DNA from 3 places in the Flavobacterium sp. FlaQc-49 genome. Region 1 is predicted to be linked to each of the others. Evidence: riboswitches for the same ligand, from Rfam matches in the RefSeq annotation. Region 1 holds a riboswitch; each other region holds the start of a gene.
The links. A riboswitch is a leader RNA that binds a small molecule or an ion and turns the genes downstream of it on or off. The one in region 1 is predicted to bind cobalamin.
Positions count from the first base shown of each region.

Region 2: linked by a shared signal. The riboswitch ahead of ACHRV3_RS08630 (PKD-like domain-containing protein) and the one ahead of ACHRV3_RS11245 (TonB-dependent receptor plug domain-containing protein) in region 1 are both predicted to bind cobalamin.
Region 3: linked by a shared signal. The riboswitch ahead of ACHRV3_RS01620 (TonB-dependent receptor) and the one ahead of ACHRV3_RS11245 (TonB-dependent receptor plug domain-containing protein) in region 1 are both predicted to bind cobalamin.

Region 1 is NZ_JBIPCS010000004.1:368,703-370,907, reverse strand. It holds gene ACHRV3_RS11255 (adenosylcobinamide-GDP ribazoletransferase) at 1-170, shown strand, start outside; gene cobC (alpha-ribazole phosphatase) at 155-697, shown strand; cobalamin riboswitch at 761-969, shown strand; gene ACHRV3_RS11245 (TonB-dependent receptor plug domain-containing protein) at 996-2,205, shown strand, end outside.
Region 2 is NZ_JBIPCS010000003.1:505,818-508,022, forward strand. It holds gene ACHRV3_RS08630 (PKD-like domain-containing protein) at 1-991, opposite strand, end outside; cobalamin riboswitch at 1,111-1,346, opposite strand; gene ACHRV3_RS08635 (hypothetical protein) at 1,668-2,205, shown strand, end outside.
Region 3 is NZ_JBIPCS010000001.1:393,641-395,845, reverse strand. It holds gene ACHRV3_RS01625 (NAD(P)/FAD-dependent oxidoreductase) at 1-491, shown strand, start outside; cobalamin riboswitch at 975-1,182, shown strand; gene ACHRV3_RS01620 (TonB-dependent receptor) at 1,299-2,205, shown strand, end outside.

The sequences.
Region 1 (2,205 bases):
AATACCAGATTCTTTTGGTTTTAATTCCTGTTTTTTTGACCCGTTATTTTTTAGCGCGTTACTTTCAGAAATGGATTGATGGTTATACAGGCGACTGCTTGGGAGCTACGCAACAGGTGTGCGAAGTTGTTTATTATTTAGCACTTCTTTTGGTATGGAAATTTATTTAGTCCGTCATACCGAAACGCTCTGCGAAAAGGGCATTTGCTACGGACAGTCTGATGTTGCTCTAGCAGAACCTTTTGAACTTATTTTTGAAAATATCATTTCACAATTGCCACAAAAAGCGATTCTTTTCTCAAGTCCTTTACAACGTTGTGTAATTTTAGCAAAATACATTCAAAACGAAATCAAAACCATTTATTACCAGGAAGACAAAAGACTAATGGAAATGAATTTTGGAGATTGGGAAATGAAAAGCTGGAATGACATTCTACCCGAACAACTTAATCCGTGGATGGAAGATTTTGTGACTGTTCACGCTACAAATGGAGAATCTTTTATTGAATTACATGACAGAACCGGCGTTTTTTTATCAGAGCAAATTTCAAAAAAAGCAGAACAACCGATAATTGTTGTTACCCATGCAGGAGTCATCAGAAGCCTGCTTTGCCACCATACTTCACTCCCGCTGAAAGATGCTTTTCAGAATAAAGTCGATTTTGGACAAGTCGTCAAAATAAACCTACAGCTGTAAATTTGTTTTAGGAATTCACATAAAAAACAGACCAAATTTGAAAATTCAATAATTTTAACTTTATCTTTGCAAAAAATTTAAGGTTGTGTTACTGATTTATTTAGCACATTAAAAAGGGAATCAAGTAAAAACTTGAGCTGTACCCGCAACTGTAAGCTTAGTTCAGAAATGAATGCTTGTTGTTAACTACAAAACCACTGCTCGCTTTGGCGAATGGGAAGGTAAACAACAAGACGCGAGCCAGGAGACCTGCCTTTGTAACTAATATCGAACTCTCGGGAACAAGAGTGTAGAAATTATGACTTTAAAAAAACGGTTGTCTTTTTGTTTGCTCTTATTGTGTCAGATCCTTTTGGCACAGAACGATTCTATCACAAAATTAAAAGAAGTGATTGTTTCAGACACCAATCTTAAAAAATACTCCGGCACACAGTCTGTTCAAACCTTGAATGATTCGATTATCAATAAAAACGAGGCTTTGCTAACTGATTTATTAAATTATAATTCAACAATTTATTTTAAAGAGTACGGTCGCGGAATGCTTTCTACTGTTTCGTTCAGAGGAACCAGCGCTTCGCAGACTGCCGTAATTTGGAATGGTATTAATATCAACTCTCAAATGAATGGAAGTACTGATTTTAATACAATCTCAGGTTCTGATTATAACTCTGTCACCGTAAAAGCAGGTGGAGGGAGTGTCATTTATGGAAGTGGGGCAATTGGAGGAACGGTACATTTAAACAATGAATTAGGTTTTTATGATCGTTTTGAAAACACCTTAAGATTAAATTACGGGAGTTTTAACACCATTGGAGTTAACTACAAAACAAATATTTCAAACAAAAAATGGAGCGCTCAAATTGGTTTTTCTAAAAATAGTTCGACCAATGATTACAAATATCTGGATCGATATACCTGGAGAGGAGAACAACGTTGGAATCAAAATGGAGAATACGATGTTTTTACAATGAGTGCCAATTTGGGATATAAATTTGACGCTAAAAATAGTTTAAAATTATATAGCCAAACTTCTAATACAGATCGAAATACTTCTTTGATTACAGAAACAGATACTAAAAGCAAGTATATAAATGGTTTCAATAGAAATTTATTGGAGTACGATGGCGATTTTGGAAAATTGAAAGCAAATTTCAAAACCGCCTATATCTTTGAAAATTACCAATATTACGAAGATAATACAAAGGACTATTTTAGTTATGGTAAAACCGAAAGCTTGACAACAAAACTAGATTTAGCAGGCACACTATCTAAATCTATACAAATAAATGCTATCGTAGATTACAACCGAACTAAGGGATCTGGAACTAGTTTCGGAGATCATATTCGTGAAATCTTTTCAACATCATTACTCTTGAAGCAGGATATCTCTGCCGTTTGGAGAAATGAATTTGGTATTCGAAAAGAATTTACAGACAACTATAAATCACCCCTTTTATTCTCTTTGGGTTCATTCTATCAGTTTAGTAAATTATACCAGCTAAAATTAA
Region 2 (2,205 bases), on a different contig from region 1:
TGATATCGATTTGGGCTTTTTCGTCGGTGTTGGACCAATTGTCGGCATAGCCCCAGTCGTAGGCAGGGTTTACCCAATACGTGCCTGTTCCGGATTTATCGAATAGGTTGGCTTTTAAGAAAGTTCCTTTTAGGGTAATACTGGTGCCTTTCCAGGTTGGATAGAAAGGATTGCTATGATAAGCATTTTTAGAAATATAACCTGTTTGTCCTTGATTATCAGTCCAACGAATGTAATTGGGCTCCGATGGATTTTCAGGTTCGCTTTTGGGTTGGTAATACGTCAGCTCGTAATTTTTGATGGTTGTTGGTTTATTGTGCTCTGAGCCTGCAATTTCGTACCACTCGTCATCTGCTTTTCCGTTGTTGTTTACATCGCTGGAAACCATGATTATACCGGGTTCGGCCCAATTGCTGAACGCATTTCCAAGGACAATAAAATCGTTGCCTTCTTTATTGATAATCGTATGGTCAAATCCCATTACGATATAACCTCCAAATCCTCCAAGACTTACCAAGCTTCCTGTTGTAAGTGCCGTTTCTGCTTTTTTTCGCATGGTTTCGTCAGTGTCTTTTACAGTTGCTTCGGGTAGCGCATTTGTAAATTGCCCGGGAGCAGGAAAAAAATCAAAGACATTTTTGACTCCGTTCAGATAGGTTTTTTCTTTTACATTAACGGTGATTTTTTTAAAGATTTCACCGGAATTGTTTTTTACTCTAAAGTCAATTTTATAGGTTCCGGCTTGTGCAAACACGTACATTAGATCAAGTGTGGTCGCAATTATTTTTCCATTTAACAGCCAGGTATAAGTCACGTTATCCGGATTTTTAAGTTTAGGCTGGAGGTGAAACCATTGCATTTTTTCAATTGTAAAACCATTTGTTGGTTCATCAAATGTTACTTCCGGTAATACCACTTCGGAAGGTGTCTCATCTTTGGAACATCCAGTGAGGAATAGAGTTGTGGCTAATGCAATTAAAAATTTATTCATAAACGAAAAGAGTATTATTTTCTATTCTTGTTTTTGCTTTAAAAGCGAAAAAACGAAAACGAAAACCAAATTTGAATTTGATGTTTGTGTTCGGGCTTAAAGTTTTGCTCCACGAAAACTTTAAACTATTAAGCAGTGGCAGGTCTCCTGACTTGTTTCCATTTTGAGCAACCTTCCCACATTTCTAAAAATGCAGTGGCAAAAGATTAGATTTTGGAGATTTGAAAAATCAACAGCAATCTGTCAAAATGTTGCATGAAACTTACAGTAACGGGCTTGTTCAGGATTTGCACCTAATTCCCTTTTAATCAACTACACCGAAAAATGCAGTTGAACCATTGCGCGTACAAATGTAAATAAACTCTTTGGTGCTTTGAATGTTAATTTCAAAAAAAAATAAGTGTCTTTTTCGAGGTTCCTTTTTATAAGACAGCCCAAATAAATGGTAGAATAAATTTTTTAACGGCGGGTTATATAATACGAAATTTCTCATGATACTAAAACTATTTTTATATATTTGATATAGTAGAATGATTAAAAATAGATTGTTTTGAAGATGTATTGCTGAAAATGTTATAGTGTTAAGTCGTTGACTGATAATGTATAAATGTATTTTTTGTTAAATCAAGTAAAATTAAGCATTAGTATTAACCATTAATTAACCAATCATTGTATTATGAAAACAAAAATTATTTTAGTTGCTTTTTTAGTATCCCTTTTTATTTCTTGTCAAACAGATGAAATTGCTCAGGAGCCATCGGCTGTGGAGCAAAACAAAGAATTGAAATTTGCCGTTGATCCGGATGGCAAGATCTTACAAAATATTCCACCCGAAATTATCAGCTTAATGGTAAAGGAGTTTGAGTTATCGAATAAGAAAAGTGAAATCGAGATACTGAGAAATTCTTATGATTTTGAGACAGGGAATTTAACCAAAGAAGCAGCCGGAAGCGATGCTTATTTTAAAAAGTTGAATGAACTGGCCACTGAAAAGAAACTGACTGGCAAAGCAGCTGAAGCGACAAGTGGATATAGAGCACATGTAGCAGGTAAAGGTTGGTTGCCATGGACGCCATACGGACAAGTAATAGGAACAATTGGAGAAAGCAGACAATTGGAGGCTGTTGAATTTGGAGGTTACATTCCGAGTCCTATTTGTAAAATTGGAATTGCTCACGTAGAAGGACTTGGTTGGTACGATCAGGGATGTTCGA
Region 3 (2,205 bases), on a different contig from region 1:
CCGGTGTTTCGGCTAAACTTTTTGAGGGTATTCCAACAGAAAGTTATGGTCGTGGCAGACGTATGGCAACGGATCAATACAATAAAGTCAATGGTCTTGAAAATGTATATGCTATTGGTGATACCGCTATTTTAGCTGGAGATCAAAAATTCCCCGACGGGCATCCTCAGGTTGCTCAGGTTGCCATTCAACAAGGGTTGAATCTGGCTAAGAACTTTAAAGCGATGGTTCATAACAAACCTCTTAAAGCTTTTACTTACAACGATAAAGGCTCGATGGCCATTATAGGAAAAAATAAAGCTGTAGTAGATTTACCAAGTCCAAAATGGCATTTTAAAGGATTTTTCGCCTGGATTATCTGGTTGTTTATACACTTAATATCGTTAATTACTTATAGAAACAGACTGAATACGTTCTGGAATTGGATGGTGGCTTATTTTGCACGAGATCAATCTTTGAGAATGATTATCAGACCGGATAAGAGGAGTTAAATTTTAATATTTGAAATTTCAAATTCCAAATTCCAAAAGCTAATTTGTTTTTTTGTCATTTCGAGCGAAGTCGAGAAATCGCACCAGAAACTCTGCACAGTTTGTCATCCTGAGGAACGAAGGATCTACGTTTGCTGAATCCATACCGTTGCGCTTTACTTTACGGAATTACTCGTGAAGATACTTCGTCCCTCAGTATGACAAAATTGCGAAAAATAGAGAATGGAGCAACTTGTTTGATTTTTAGTATCTCGGAATTGACAAAAGTCTGAATTCCAAAATTCAAATTCCAAATTCCAAAAATTTAAAAAGCCGGAAACTTACGTTTTCGGCTTTTTGGTTTTATTTTTTTTGTTGTTTTCTACTTATTTAGATTCAATAACATACCAGTAATTAAAAGTCTTTTCACTCGGAAGATGTTTTTATTTTATTAGGGTAAGAGCAATTGTATTAAATAGTTCTTAATATTATAAAGATAATTGTATATTTGCCGCAGATTTTGGTCTATTTTTCTAAGTTTTTTTAGAGAATAGTTAAAAGGGAATCAGGTGTAAATCCTGAGCAGACCCGCTACTGTAAGTTCTATATAAGTCTTTAAACGTTACTAATGCCACTGTTTGCTACAGCGAATGGGAAGGCTGTTTTAAAGATAGAATAAGTCAGGAGACCTGCCATAATCACATAGTTTAAGACTTTCGTGGTATAAAGTTGAAGAACAAGAATATTCCCTGCTATTTTTATAGACGGAATGTGTCTTATTGCTTCTTGTTATTTACATCTCTGAAAGTTTATTTAATAAAATCAGTGATGCATAATACCACAAAAACGCTTGTATTCTTTTTTATTGTATTGATCCCGTTTTTACCTCAAGCTCAGGTAAAAAAGGACAGTTTACGGGTTTTAAAAGAGGTCGTCCTAAAATCAAAACCTTTTCAGGAAGTAATTCCCGTACAAACGCTTTCAGGAAAATTACTAGAAAACCTGGCCAGTCATAACGTTGCCGACGCATTACGATATTTTGCTGGAACCCAAATCAAAGACTATGGCGGACTTGGTGGCCTTAAAACGGTTGATGTCCGTAATATGGGAACCCATCATGTAGGTGTTTTTTATGACGGAATTCAACTGGGTAATGCACAAAACGGAGTGACAGATTTAGGGAAATATTCCTTAGACGACATGGAATCCTTGACCATGTACAATGGACAAAAAAGCGAAATATTTCAATCTGCCAAAGACTTTGCTGCTGCCTCTACGATTTACTTAAGAACGAAACGACCTGTTTTTGAAGGTACCAAAAAAACGAATCTTTTAGTACGTTACAAAACGATGTCTATCAACTACATCAATCCTTCATTCAGATGGGAACAGAAGTTGAGCGACAAAGTAAGTATGAGTGTAAGTTCGGAATACATCAAGTCTAATGGGCAGTACAAATACAGATACACCAGAAACAATCAGGATGGTTCTTTGGCTTATGACACTACAGCGACCCGAATGAACAGTGATATTGAAGCTTTAAGAGTAGAATCAGGGCTTTACGGAAAAATAAATAAAGGTTCCTGGGATGCCAAGGTCTATTATTATGATTCAGATAGGGGAGCACCGGGAGCTATCGTGGCGAATAAGTTTAAAGACGGTTTCAGACAATACGATAAGAATTTTTTCGCTCAGGCATTTTTAGTGAAAGAAGTTAGCGAGAAGTATAAATTTC